Regions from separate parts of the Streptosporangium sp. NPDC000396 genome, predicted to be linked through region 4. Evidence: riboswitches for the same ligand, from Rfam matches in the RefSeq annotation. Region 4 holds a riboswitch; each other region holds the start of a gene.
What was found. Region 4 has a riboswitch for cyclic di-AMP ahead of ACFY2X_RS04630 (CHAP domain-containing protein). Riboswitches for the same ligand answer to the same signal wherever they lie in the genome.
Positions count from the first base shown of each region.

Region 1 (3,336 bases), on a different contig from region 4:
AGGTCGTCCACCAGCAGCACCGTGGTCGCGGGCACGCGCAGTTCGTATTCCTCGACGCTGTCGCCCGCCAGCAGCCACGGGTGCGGGCCACAGCCGTAGGGGGCGGGGCGGTCGCCGAGGTTCTCCGCGGTCAGTGTGGTGGCCAGCCCGTCGGGAGTCAGGGAGTAGGTCACCTGCAGGGCGACGGTGAACGGGTAGCCGGGGGAGGGGGTGATCGTGTGCGCCAGCCGTACGAAACCGTGCTCGTCCTCCACGGCCAGCCACTCCACCGCCCGCCAATCGGCTTCGGCGACCAGCCCGTGCAGGGCGTGGCCCCTGTTCTCCTCGTTCACGGGAAGCCGGTAGGTCTCGCCGCCGAAGGCGTAGGAGGCGCCGGCGACCCGGTTGGGCCAGGGAGCGAGCAGGGTGCCGCTGTAGCAGGGGATCGGCCCGTCCTCCGGCCAGCTGGTCACCAGGTCGCGTTCACCGTGCCGGAGCACGCGCAGGGCCGCGGCTCGCTCGGTGATCTCGGCGTACATGGCGCCGCTGCGGAGGGTGAACTGCCGGGACACGGGGGTCCTTTCGCCGGGGATGGAAAGTATGTGCGACCCGCTCAAGTTACACGTGTCCGATCGGGCGGAGTCACGCTTGATCGGATGGGTGTCCAATGTCACCGCGGGGCGCTCCAGGCGCCCGCGCACGGCCGCCGCCGGGGTGGGTGAAGGGTGAACAAAAGCGGCGAGCGGTCCCTGCGAAGGGGGATCGCAGGAACCGCTCGCTCAAGGAGCCTTTTGAGTTCTCACCCCGAGGGGAGGGGCGTGCACCCTACCGGCGCGTTTGGGTCAGCCGCTGTAGACCGGGTAGCCGTAGCCGACGACCTGGGAGGTGGGCCGAACGCGCTGCTCGACCTTGCCGTTGCCGGTGTTGCCCTCGATCGTGGTGATCGTGCCGTCGCCGTTGTCCTTCTTCACGAAGCCGACGTGGTCGATCCCGTCGATGCTCTTGCCGCCGTTCCAGTCGAAGTAGACGACGGCGCCGGGCTTGGGAGTGGTGCCCCAGTGCCCGTTGTTCTTGAACCACTGGGCGTGGGTGACGGTGTAGGCGTCCCAGCCCATGGTGGGACGGATGCCGGCGTGGTCGCCGACCCAGGAGACGAACATCGCGCACCAGGGAGCGTTGGCGTAAGCCCGCACGCTGCCGCCGTCACGGGCGACGGTCTCCTGGGCCCGCTGGGAGGACATGTACCAGGCGTGGAACTTGGTGCCGCCGCCCTGAGCGTTCTCCGAGACACCGATCTGCTTGGAGGCCAGGTCCAGGACCTGCGCGGCCGTGACCTTGGGCAGCCGCTGGGCCTGGTTGTTGGCGACCTCCGCCGGCGGGGCGCCGACGGGGCTGTGTCCGGGCGTGTCCGCCAGGGCGGGGGCCGCGATGAGGCCACCGGTGACGGCGATGGACGCACCCACGAGGACGCGGGCCAGACGGTTCATCTTGGGGGTGAGGCGGTGCTCGGTCATGCGGGGATTCGACTCCTTGCTTCGCTTCCATACCGCCTACCGGGTTAGCTGACGGGTTCGGGCTGGGAAGTGCCCTACGGCGCGTGAAAGCGCTGATTCACCCCAGAAACGTGGTTCCCCGGTTCCGCGAGACTCGCGGATTCGGCGGCCGGGCTCATCAGGCGGATTGGTCCGTTCCTGACAAGTTCGGTCGGGCAATGTACTGGCAATGCGCAGGCCTTGGCAGACCTAGGCGTTCGCCACGAATGAGTAGAAGCTACGTGAACCGGACAAACGATTACAAGTCCGACACATTGCCTTGACTTGGGAAAACGCCCCAATCGAGGGGGAAAGGTTGGAAGTTCCGGAGCTGTCGCGAGAATGTGCCCGCGATCGATTCGGCGCCGGAAACCCCTGTGAATCAGGCGTTTTCGAGCGACGGCATCGGCGAGGAGCCGCCATGGCGCGGCTTTGCGCTTCTCTGACCCGGCCGTCACCGTAGATCTTTTAGCTTGCGACCGTTTTAACCTGCGAAGATGCCCGTGCGCGTCATGATCCCGTCTTGGGATTCGCCGTGAACCAGGCGGCGCCCGGCGGGGACGGCACCCGGCGGGCCCGCCCTTGACGAAGAGGTCCCAGGGGGCCTGCCGGTAAAGGGCGGACCATGTGAGGGCAGGGACTCGGCGGCCGTCCGGCCGGGCTCGGCCCTCCCGGCCGGGGCACAAGTTGGTGTATTCGGGTGTTCACCCATAGTTCCCGGGCGTGTAAGACATCCGGGTTACCGTGGGACAGTCGTGAACGGGTCATCGCCCGGCGTGGAGCACGGTCGAGACCACGCGCGGGAGCAGGGTTCGGCCGTTGCCTGGGTGGAGTCCCCGCTGCAGATGCTCTGCGCCGTGGAGGCCCACCACGCCGGGCTGCTCGAAGCGCACACCCGGGTGGTGCCCCGGGCCGGGCTGCGTCCGCTGGCCGTCACCCGCCGTGAGATCTCCCGGCTCGGCCTTCCCGGCGGCCTGGAGCTGCCCGAGCCCGAGCCCGAGATGCCCAGGCCCCGTCGGGGCACGACCTGGGCGGTCGGTGACGCCTTCTCCGGCAAGGTGCAGGTCGGCTGGCTCACCGCGCTGCCGGGCCGCATCGTGATCGTCGACGACGGCCTGGCCACCATCAGGCTCCTGGAACTGCTCACCGGCCGGATCTGGACGCCGCTGCTGAGGGCCCGGGCCACCGCCGGTCCGCTCGGGACCAAACTCAGGAGCGTGCTGGGGACGGCCGCCGGCCTGCGGCTGCGCGCCGCCGCCCGATCGGGGCGGCTGTCCGTCTTCACGGCGCTGCCCGTGCCCGCCGAGCTGGCGCGGGCCGTACGGGACAGGGGCGTCGAGCTGGTCACCCACGACTTCGCCTGGTTGCGGTCGCAGCCCCTGCGCAGGCCGCGCCCCGAGGAGCGGACCGTCGTCCTCGGCACCTCGCTGGTCCGCAACGGCCTGATCCACCGTGACCGCTACTTCACCTGGCTGGCCGGGCTCGGCTCGGCCGAACCGGTGGCCTACTTCCCGCACCGCCGGGAGGACCCCCACGATCTCGCCCGGGTCAGGGAACAACCCGGGATCACCGTTTATGACGGTGGCATCCCCGCCGAGATGACCCTGCGCGGGCTGGCCGCGGAGCAGCGGGTGCTGAGCCTGCCGTCCACCGCGGTCACATCTCTGCGGGTGCTGCTCTCGGCCCGCGGCGTCACCGTGGAGACGGTCGACGTTCCCGACGAGTGGTGGACCGCCCAGGCGGCCCCCTCGCTCCGTTCCCACCTGTCGATGTTCGCCCATCACGACGCTGGAGTCACAGGGTCATGACCCCCCGGATGAAACGG
Region 1 covers NZ_JBIAZA010000004.1:272,848-276,183, forward strand. The annotation lists gene ACFY2X_RS08440 (aldose 1-epimerase family protein) at 1-551, opposite strand, end outside; gene ACFY2X_RS08445 (CHAP domain-containing protein) at 822-1,493, opposite strand; cyclic di-AMP (ydaO/yuaA leader) riboswitch at 1,512-1,650, opposite strand; gene ACFY2X_RS08450 (hypothetical protein) at 2,267-3,319, shown strand.
Region 1: linked by a shared signal. The riboswitch ahead of ACFY2X_RS08445 (CHAP domain-containing protein) and the one ahead of ACFY2X_RS04630 (CHAP domain-containing protein) in region 4 are both predicted to bind cyclic di-AMP.

Region 2 (3,336 bases), on a different contig from region 4:
CTCGTCCGGCCCGGCACCGCCATCGCGCTCTCCGCCGGGACCACCACCTGGACGCTGGCCCACTTCGTGATCGACGTGCCCGACCTGACCGTGATCACCAACTCGATCAGGATCGCCGACGTCTTCCACCGCTCTCCTCGCGCGGACCGCACCGTCGTGCTGACCGGCGGCGTCCGCACTCCCTCCGACGCCCTGGTCGGCCCGGTCGCCGTGGCGGCGATCCGCAGGCTGCACGTGGACACCCTGTTCCTCGGCGTGCACGGGATGAGCACTCGCGCCGGATTCACCACGCCCAACCTGCTGGAGGCGGAGACCAACCGCGAGCTGATCACCTCCGCGCATCGCCTGGTAGTGCCCGCCGATCACACCAAGTGGGGCATCGTCGGGATCAGCACGATCGCCGAGCTCGCCGAGGCCCACGTCGTGATCACCGACTCCGGCCTGCCGGACGAGGCACGCGACGAACTCACCGCCCAGGTGGGCGAGCTGATCATTACCGAGCCGCAGTCCGAGAGCGAGGCCATGAGCCGATGAAACGCACGATCACCCACCTGGCCGACGGCCGGGAGCTCATCTATTTCGACCGGCACGACGACGAGGACCGCGGTGCGATCGACGAGCGCGACCTGCCGCCCCGCCCGCCGGCCTCCGAGCTGCGCTACGACCCGCTCACCGAGGAGTGGATCGCGGTGGCCGGTCACCGCCAGGGCCGCACCTTCCTTCCCCCCGCCAGCGAGTGCCCGCTGTGCCCGTCCACTCCCGGCAATCTGACCGAGATTCCTTCGGCCGCCTACGACGTGGTCGTCTTCGAGAACCGTTTCCCGTCCTTCTCCGCCCAGCTGGGCGAATATCACCAGGTGGGCGGGCTGAGCGAGGTCCGCCCGGGGATCGGCCGCTGCGAGGTGGTCTGCTTCACCTCCGAGCACGACTCCTCCTTCTCCAGGCTCTCCCCCGACCAGGTCGAGCTGGTCATGGAGGCCTGGATCGACCGTACGGCGGAGCTGTCGGCGATGCCGGGCGTGGAGCAGGTGTTCTGCTTCGAGAACCGGGGGGCGGAGATCGGCATCACCCTGGCCCATCCGCACGGCCAGATCTACGCCTACCCCTACGTCACCCCGCGCACCAAGCTGTCCCTCGGAGCGGCCGAGCGCCATCGCGACCGGACCGGCGGCAACCTGTTCGCCGACGTGCTCGCCGCCGAACGGGAGGCCGGGATCCGGGTGGTCGCGTCGAACGAGCACTGGACGGCGTTCGTCCCGGCGGCGGCCCGCTGGCCCGTGGAGATCCACATCTACCCGCACCGGCAGGTTCCCGACCTGGCCGCACTGGAGCCCGGCGAGCGCGCGGCGTTCGGCCCGCTTTACACGGAGGTGCTCCGCCGTCTCGACGGGTTGTACGGGATGCCCATGCCGTACGTCGCGGCCTGGCATCAGGCACCGGTGAACGTCGGCCGCGACCTGTCCTACGCGCACCTGGAGTTGTTCAGCATCCGCCGGGCACCGAACAAGCTGAAGTATCTCGCCGGATCGGAGTCGGCCATGGGGGCCTTCGTGAACGACGTTCTTCCGGAGGAGGCGGCACGCCTTTTGCGATCTGTTGTCACAGATTGATCACTACTTGGTTTCAGCTTAAGGTCGCATGACTGTCTGTTTACCACTACTATCCTCACACATCGGTCGGTATGACCGATATGCCTAATTCCGGGCGCGTCGCCCGGGAGCCGGGGACCCACCGCATTTTGGGGTGAACCACTTCGGTGGAAGGGCTTCCTCCAGCCCGAACCCGTCAGCTAACCCGGTAGGCGGTAGGAGAGGAGAGTCGTGGCGGCTCTATCCCCCACGTTCCGTCGCCATGCGGCCGTGACCGTATCCCTGGTTTCGGCCCTCGCGTTCACCCTCGGCACGGCGACCGCGGCCGACGCGGCCCCCAAGCCGGACGAGTCCCGGCTCCGCGCCGAGCTGGCCGAGCTGAACAAGAAAGTCGACAAGCTCATCGAGGCCTACGCGGCCAAACGTGAGTCCTTGGGAAAGGCCCAGAAGTCCGAGGAGGCCGCCAAGGCGGACCTGCGCAAGGCGGAGGAGGCGTACACCGAGGCGGAGAAGCAGGTCGGCTCCATCGCCCAGTTCCGCTACCAGAGCAACGTCGGCAGCCTGCCGACGTTGCTGTTCGCCTCCGACATGAGCAGTGCCGCGATCATGGAGCAGCTCACCGCCGAGCAGAGCGCCTACCTGCAGGTCTTCGCCAGGAGTCGGGACGGCAAGAAGCAGGCGGCCGAGAAGGCGGCCCAGCTCACCGCCCAGATCGTCGAGGAGGCCGAAGCGGTGGAGACCCGGCGCCGGGAGGCCGAGCAGGTCATCCACGACATCGAGAAGAAGCTCGACAAGCTCGTCCCCAGGGGTTCCGGCCGCCGCTCCGACGGCAGCTGGGCGCCCCAGCTGCCCACGGGCACCGACAACATCACCGACCGCACCCGGATCATGCGCGAAGCCATCCGCAAGCGCTTCGCCCTGCCCTATGAGGTCGGCTGCTACCGGTCGCAGAACGACGGCGGCGAACACCCGCTCGGCCGCGCCTGCGACTTCATGATGAGCACGGGGGGCTCGATGCCCTCACAAGAACACGTCAAGCTCGGTGACGAGATCGCCGCCTGGGCCATCAAGAACAAGGACGCCCTCGGAGTCAAATACGTGATCTGGCGCCAGCGCATCAACTCCGGCTCCGGCTGGCGCGCCATGTCCGATCGCGGCAGCATCACCGCCAACCACTACGACCACACACACATCTCGATGTACTAGATGTACTAATGGTCTGTCACCGAATCTCGGCCGGGTAATTGATCGCGGGTGGTGGACCCGTCAGGCTGACTGCCTCTTCGATGCTGGGAGGCGGTCGTGGCGCGTCGACCGGAAGTGTTCGTCCGGCCGTTGACGATGGAGTAGGGGGCTGTCCACCGACGAGCAGCGAGCAAGTGCGCGAGCACATCTGCCTCATCGCCAAGACGGCCCCCGCCGAGTGGGGCATCACCGGGCACTCCACATGGAGCCTGCGCACCCTGGCCGAGCACCTCATCACCCGAGGGGTGGTGGCGGCGATCGGCGCGTACGTGCGCTGACGCAACGCCCGGACCCGCCCCAAGACGAACTTCGCCACCAGCTCACCGATCAGAAGCTGGACCAGTTACCCCACCAAGGTTGCGTGACGGCCACTAGCGTTGTGACCCAGACACAAGGCGATCCACCGCCTCACTTCTGGTCGACGTCGACCGTGACTGCCGCACTTGCCACATGTGATTTCCCGACCATCCTTGCGCGTCCGGTGAAGGCCGGCGTCCCGACA
Region 2 covers NZ_JBIAZA010000023.1:127,133-130,468, reverse strand. The annotation lists gene ACFY2X_RS32385 (DeoR/GlpR family DNA-binding transcription regulator) at 1-534, shown strand, start outside; gene galT (galactose-1-phosphate uridylyltransferase) at 531-1,610, shown strand; cyclic di-AMP (ydaO/yuaA leader) riboswitch at 1,682-1,818, shown strand; gene ACFY2X_RS32375 (coiled-coil domain-containing protein) at 1,860-2,795, shown strand; gene ACFY2X_RS32370 (hypothetical protein) at 2,969-3,112, shown strand.
Region 2: linked by a shared signal. The riboswitch ahead of ACFY2X_RS32375 (coiled-coil domain-containing protein) and the one ahead of ACFY2X_RS04630 (CHAP domain-containing protein) in region 4 are both predicted to bind cyclic di-AMP.

Region 3 (3,336 bases), on a different contig from region 4:
CGAAGGACGCCCTGGCCGAGGCCGACAAGACACGTGACGAACTGGCCGAGGAGAAAACCAAGGCCGACAAGATGGTCAAGGCCCAGACCAAGCTCCTGCGCGAGCTCGGAGCCTTCCAGACCGGTAACCCCAACAGCACGGGGATCAAATACGACGGCCCGGCCTCGGGTAACGCCCGAGCGGCCCTGAGCTTCGCCTTCGCCCAGGTCGGCAAGCCGTACCAGTACGGCGGAACGGGCCCGGGCGGCTGGGACTGTTCCGGCCTCGTCCAGGCCTCCTGGCGCAACGGGGGCGTCAGCCTTCCCCGCACGACCTGGGAGCAGTGGAGCTGGGGCGCCAAACGCAAGGTCGACCTGAGCGACCTTCAGCCGGGCGACCTCATCTTCAGCGAGGGCCTGGGCCACGTGAGTCTCTACGCGGGCGGCGGGAAGATCGTCCACGCTCCCCAGACCGGAGACGTGGTCAAGGTCGTCCCCCTGTCCTCGTACGGCCGCCGGCTGGTGGGAGCCGTCCGCCCCTGATCCGGTGATCCGGACCGTCACCCCCTGACCCCGCGACGCGTCGGGCCGTCCGCAGCCGCGAAGGTACGGCCGGCGGGGGAGGTGCCGGCGGCCCATAGGGGTACGGCCGGCGAAGAGACACTCGGTGGCCCGCAGAGGTATGCCCGGCGGCCCGTAGAGGTGCGTCTGGCGGAGAGACGCTCAGCGGCCCGCAGGGGTGCGTCTGACGGAGGTAGAAGGCTCTGCGGCCCGCGAGGGCCTCCAGGGCGCTGTGACGCCGTGCCGCAGGGCGGGGAGGCGCTGCGGATCCCGCGCCGGGCCTGTCCCCGTAGCCGATCCGGAACCTGGAACCCCAGCTTGTGCGGCGTTCACCGATGATCTGTTTATCCGGCCTTTCCCGGGAAAGTGAAGATCAAACGCGGTGTGACATATGTGACAACAGTGATGATGTTTCGCCGCCGATCACAAAAGTGTGACGAGGGTCATATTCGAGTGGTGGAACTTATCGTTAAGCAGGACTTCTGAAAAGGTGAGGAGGGCTCCTCGATCTTCAAAACCGGCTGACGTTTTGCCGAAATTTTAGGATCGGGGTAGCTTCTGGCGTCGCGGCGAGCAAGCCATGCCGTCGCGCCGAACGTCGGTCTTCCAGGCCGATGTCCTCATAGAAATCCAGCTGGTCACCGCCTCCCCTCACGGGGCTCGACCTCCCCCTTCGGGGTTCGGTCCCACCGCGGTGACCTGCCGAATCCGTGCAGCCAGGAGGCACGGAACCGGGGACCCACAGGCCCTGAAATGTGGCCAGGGGTGAATCGGCATATTTCATGCCGTAGGGCTTCTTCCCAGCCCGAATCCGTCAGCTAACCCGGTAGGCATCAGTGGAAGTCCCAAGGAGAAATCCTGTCTACCACCCTGCACAACCCCCGTTTGTCGCGCCTTTTTCGCCTTTCCCTCGGAGGGTTCGCCCTCACCCTGACCGCATCAGCCGGAGCGGTCACCCTGGGTTCCGCGGCACGGGCGACGACGGACACCGCGACCGCCGCACAGCCTGAGATCACTGAAATCACCGAGGTCACCGCAGCCGCCAAGCCCGCCACGGGAAAGGCGAAGACCAGGGTGAAGGTCAAGAGGAACACGAAGGCGAGCAAGGTCGCACAGCAGAAGGTGAAGGCCATAAAGGCCGTCTCGGCAGCCAGGAAGCAGATCGGCGATCCGTACCGGTGGGGAGCCTCCGGCCCCGGCGCGTTCGACTGCTCAGGGCTCGTGCAGTACGCGTGGCGCAAGGCCGGCGTCTCCCTCCCCCGGATCACGCAGAGCCAGTATCGCGCCATCAGGAAGAAGGTCTCCTGGAGCCACCTGCGCCCCGGTGACCTGATGTTCTTCCGTGGACTGGGCCACGTGGGCATGTATGTCGGCAAGGGCGAGATGGTCCATTCACCCAGCAGCGGCAAGACGGTCCGGGTCGTGAAGCTGAAGGGGTACTACCGGTCCTCCTTCGCCGGAGCGGTCCGTCCCGGCGGCTGACGGGGAAAACCGGCCCCGTCCATCCTTCCCCGGATGGACGGGGCCGCTTCATTCCGGTCGAGTAGCATCAACGCACATGTCAGTCCGGAGAGAGCGCCGTGCCGTGCTCGCCGGGATGCTGGCGCTGATGGGCGCCGGCCTGGTCTCCGGGGCGGGAACGCTGCCGGGGCAGACGCGCGGCCCGGACGCCGAGGCGGGACCGCCGCCCTGGGAGGCGGGAGGCCTGTGGCCCGGCGCCGCCACCGTGGTCCGTGGCGAGCACTCCATAGTGATCGGCCATCGCGTCCCATCCGGGCGGCTGCGGGATCTGGCGTCGAGGGCCGATCGTGCCCGCCGTACCATCGGTGAGATCTGGGGGCCGGTCCGGGCGGTGATCCTGTTCCCCGCGACCGATGCCGAGGCGGCGGCGCTCGCGGGCGCCGGAGCCACCGGCGGCCTGGCCGCGATGGCCACCGCCGACCGGGTGATCGTCCTGCCCGGGGGCTACGCGAAGCTCAGCGAGACCGGCCGGGACGTGGTCATCACTCACGAGCTCACCCACGTGGCCACCGGCGCGACCCGTGGCGGCCGGGTGCCGATGTGGCTGTCGGAGGGGTTCGCCGACTATGTGGGCTACCGCGACACCGGGATCGCGGTCCGCGTGGCCGCCGCCGAACTGGCCGAGGAGGTGCGCGCGGGGATCCTGCCCGCCCGGCTTCCCGGGCCCGCCGACTTCGCCCCCGGTGCCCCGCGGCTGGCGCAGGCCTATGAGGAGGCGTGGCTCGCCTGCCGCTACATCGCGGAGCGCTTCGGTGAGAAGGCGCTGGTGAGGCTTTACGGTAGCGATGTCGGCGGTGTGCTCGGCCTCTCGCGGGCGGAGCTCACCGAGGCCTGGCGTGACTATCTCCGGAGGGAACTGCATTGACGCCGAGCATGACGGAAGCGCCCTCTGGCCTCCGGGCGGCGGGATGGGCGCTGGCCGCCCTCGGGGCGGCCACGGTGGCGATCGTGGCGTTCACCACTCCCTGGCGGATTCTGCCTTCCGGCGCCCCGCCGGTCGTCCCGGATTCGGCCCGGGACTTCGCCCCGGGGCAGATCGCCCGCTCCGAGGCCTTCGACGCCGCGATCAGCGTGCCCGGCTACCTGTCACTCGGCCTGACCCTGATCGTCGCGGGGGTGCTGGTGGGCACCCCGCTGGGTGCGCGGTTGCTCGGCCGGTTGAAGGGGCCCTGGTGGCTCCGGGTGCTGCTCGGCGTCCTCTGCGTGTCGGCGGCGGTGGAGATCCTGCGCTGGCCGCTGGGCATGTGGTCGGAGACATACCTGCGCGAGTTCGGGC
Region 3 covers NZ_JBIAZA010000001.1:449,151-452,486, reverse strand. The annotation lists gene ACFY2X_RS02010 (NlpC/P60 family protein) at 1-521, shown strand, start outside; cyclic di-AMP (ydaO/yuaA leader) riboswitch at 1,230-1,387, shown strand; gene ACFY2X_RS02005 (C40 family peptidase) at 1,425-2,021, shown strand; gene ACFY2X_RS02000 (hypothetical protein) at 2,098-2,925, shown strand; gene ACFY2X_RS01995 (M48 family metallopeptidase) at 2,934-3,336, shown strand, end outside.
Region 3: linked by a shared signal. The riboswitch ahead of ACFY2X_RS02005 (C40 family peptidase) and the one ahead of ACFY2X_RS04630 (CHAP domain-containing protein) in region 4 are both predicted to bind cyclic di-AMP.

Region 4 (3,336 bases):
CCCCGGCCTCCTGAGCACGGCGCCACACGGCGGAACTCGCCGGTTCCGGTGGGATCACCGGCCGGCTTCGGTGCCCGCCTGGCGCAGGGCCTCATCGCGGCTGGTGTGCTGTTCGAAGGCGTTGTGCAGTCCGGTGCGATACAGCAGCCGTTCCAGGTTCCCGTGAACGCCGCTGAGCATCAGCCGTACCCCGTCGGTCTGGCTGCGGTGCAACGCCAGAACCAGCTCGCTCATCCCGACCGAGTCGCAGAAGGAGACCTCCGACATGTCCACGATCAGCACCGGCGTGGCGGGAGGCAGAGCCGCCGCGCGCAGGTGCTTGCGCAGCGTCGGCGCGGTGATCAGGTCGAGTTCGCCGCTGACGGAGATGACGGTCACTCCGTCGCACTGGTGTGATGAGACGCGGAACATCGGCGGGTGTTGCCACTGTGATGTCATGGCCGGCTCTTCATCGTCGCGGTTCGCAGGTCGGCATCCGCTCGACACCGCGAGAGGAGGGCGTCAAACCCGTCCTCGTCCACATTGTGATCACTGGTATTCACCGAGGGTTCCCTCACCACCGGCCGCTGTCCTTACCGGTTACCTCCCCACGCCCACGGATCGAAACGAGCGGAGGGGTCTTTTTGCCTGACCATGGAGATTCGCGCCCGCTGGGGGCGCGACTCCACCATGGACGGCCGTCGCGGTCCGAGAAGGACCGGCGTCATCAGGCCGGCAGGCCGAACGCGGCCTGGCGGTGCCGTCCCGTGGCCGGACCGGCGGACGACGTCCTGCCTCTGGTCCACCTGACGAGAAAAACGACGCAGAGCAATGCCGTCACAGCCACCGCGGAAACCGTGGTCTCCTGCATGACAGGCAGATCGCCGAAGTCGGATCCACTGAGCGCGCCGCTCGTGCTCGCGAAAGCCCGCACGGTCGGCGCGGCGTCGGATCCCGCCGCCATGGCCTGCGGTTTCGCCGGATCGTTCGGCTTCGGGAGGCCGGCGACGGCCTGATCCCCGTCCCTCGCCTCCTGGGCCTCCTGGGGTGCGTTTTCCACCTCCCAGGTCTCCTGAGGTGTGTTATCCGTGTCCTGGATCTCCTGAAGGTCGTTCTCCATCTCCCGGATCTCCTGAGGTGCGTTCTTCACCTCCCAGACCTTGCGTTGCCCGTCCTTCGCCTTCCAGACCTTGCGGGGAAGGCCGTAGCCCACGACCTTGCTCTGATCCCGCACCTTTCGCTTGAGCCATACGCCGTCGACGTTGGCCTCAATGGTTTTGATCTTTCTGCCGTTGACTCTTTCCACGATGCCGACGTGGTCGATGCCATTGATGTTCTTGGAGCCCGACCAGTCGTAGAACACCAGGGCACCCGGCTCGGGCTTGTCGCTCCAGGCGTCATGCCTCCGGAACCACTTCGCGTGGTCGACGGTGTAGGCGAACTCTCCGACGTAGTCCTGAATGCCTGCCTGGTGGGCGGCCCAGGTGACGAACATGTCGCACCACGGTGCGGTTTTGAAGGACGGCGTGCTGGTGTCGACGTTGGTGTAGTACCAGCGGCCGAACTTGGTGGAGCCGTTGTTCTTCTCGCGATAGCCGAGAGCTTTTCGGGCAGCCTCAAGCAGCCCCTCGGGGATGGAACGCACGGGGATGGGGGTCTTCCTCTATCGGACGGAGCTATCGGACGGAGCGACCGCGCGAGGGGACGGCCGACGGCTCGGGTCCGTGGCCGGCGCGGTGGGGGATCACGTCGTGGGTCCGGTCAGGCTGTCCCGGACCGGAGGTCTCTCACGGCCCGCCATCCGATGGGGTACTGCCGCAAGCGCGGCGTCCGATGGGGCGAGTGGGGTGCTCCACCCGTCTCTCCTCTCCTTGACCGCTTACCGGGTTAGCTGACGGGTTCGGGCCAGGAGTTGCCCTACCGCCGCGTGCGCGGCGGATTCACCCCGGGCGAGACGGGAGAGTCTTCGGTCTCGCATATGGGTCCCCGGTTCCCGTGACGGAGCCGTCTCCGTCACGCGTGGGATTCAGCGGCAGACCGGCTGCCTTCCGGGTGAAGGCAGGTCGCCGGTCATTACGGTGGAATGTAGTAGTAAAATCTCGCAAAGGTAAATAAATCACCACATAAAGGACAAAAGATCTACCTCCTCATCGGCCCACGGCTTCGCCCTCGAACTCGGCCATCACGCGATCTAGAGCCGGTCGAGGAGCTTCTGCATCTCCTGGATCTCCGCCTGCTGGGCGTTCTCGATGGTCCCGGCGAGTTCCTTCGCCCGAGAAGTGGCTCCCTGCGCCTGCTCCATCTTCGACATCTCGATCGCCCCCCCATGGTGGGCGATCATCATCCGCAGGAACATGCGGTCGAACTCCGCGCCCGTGGCCGCCTCAAGCTCCTCCATGTCCTCATCGCTCATCATCCCGGGCACGCCGTGGCCCTTCATTCCCGGGGACATGCCGTGCCCCTCTCCTCCGGAGGACGCCGAGGGCTCACCCCACTCCGACAGCCAGCCCGTCATGGTGGCGATCTCCGGCTCCTGGGCGGCCTTGATCCTGGCTGCCAGATCCTTGACCTCCGGACTCCTGGCGCGCGTCTCGGCCAGCTCGGCCATCTCCACGGCCTGCTTGTGGTGCTCGATCATCATCCGCGCGAACATGACGTCGATGTCGCTGAAGGACGTGTCCGCCTGCCGGCTCGGGGAGGTGGCCGAGCTGCTGGGCGTGTCGACGAGCCCGGCCATGGCGCCGTCGCCGTTTCCGCAGGCGGTGAGCAACACGAGCGCGCCGGCTCCCGCCGTGACGGCCAGCGCGAGCCCGTGCGTGACGGGTCGGTTGATGAACATGGGCGTCGTTCCCTTTCCGGATCCTCGAATCCCGTCACGCCTTGCCGGGGCAGGCCCCGGGCTCCCGCGCGTGCACCCGGCCTGTGTACGGAGAACCGGAAGCCGTGCCAGACGTAGCGCGTATGTGCCCGGAGACGACCTGGCCATACGGGGTGACCTACAGGTTTTGACAGGGCCGAAGAAAGCTTGACGTTTTGACCGGAAAGTGCGGAGACAAGTGATTATGAACTGCCCGGCCATGCCGTCCGCCCTTCGCCGGCGATGGGTACGGAGGGCGGTTCTCACGCGCTGTGCGGCGTCGCCTCGGCTGGACGCGCCAGGAGTCCTAAGCTGTCTGATCGTGCGCTTCCTCCCGCCCGGTGCCGGCTCCCCGCTTCTCCGACGCTCGGCTGCCCTCCCGCGACGGGCCCTTATGGCGACCCTGGCGACCGTGTGCCTGACGGTCCTGTCATCGGGAGCCGCATGGGCCGCCCCGTCCGCCTCGCCTGCCCCATCCGCCCCGTTCGCCTCGCCTGCCC
Region 4 covers NZ_JBIAZA010000002.1:458,972-462,307, forward strand. The annotation lists gene ACFY2X_RS04620 (MarR family winged helix-turn-helix transcriptional regulator) at 1-14, shown strand, start outside; gene ACFY2X_RS04625 (STAS domain-containing protein) at 55-438, opposite strand; gene ACFY2X_RS04630 (CHAP domain-containing protein) at 707-1,624, opposite strand; cyclic di-AMP (ydaO/yuaA leader) riboswitch at 1,840-2,021, opposite strand; gene ACFY2X_RS04635 (DUF305 domain-containing protein) at 2,171-2,818, opposite strand.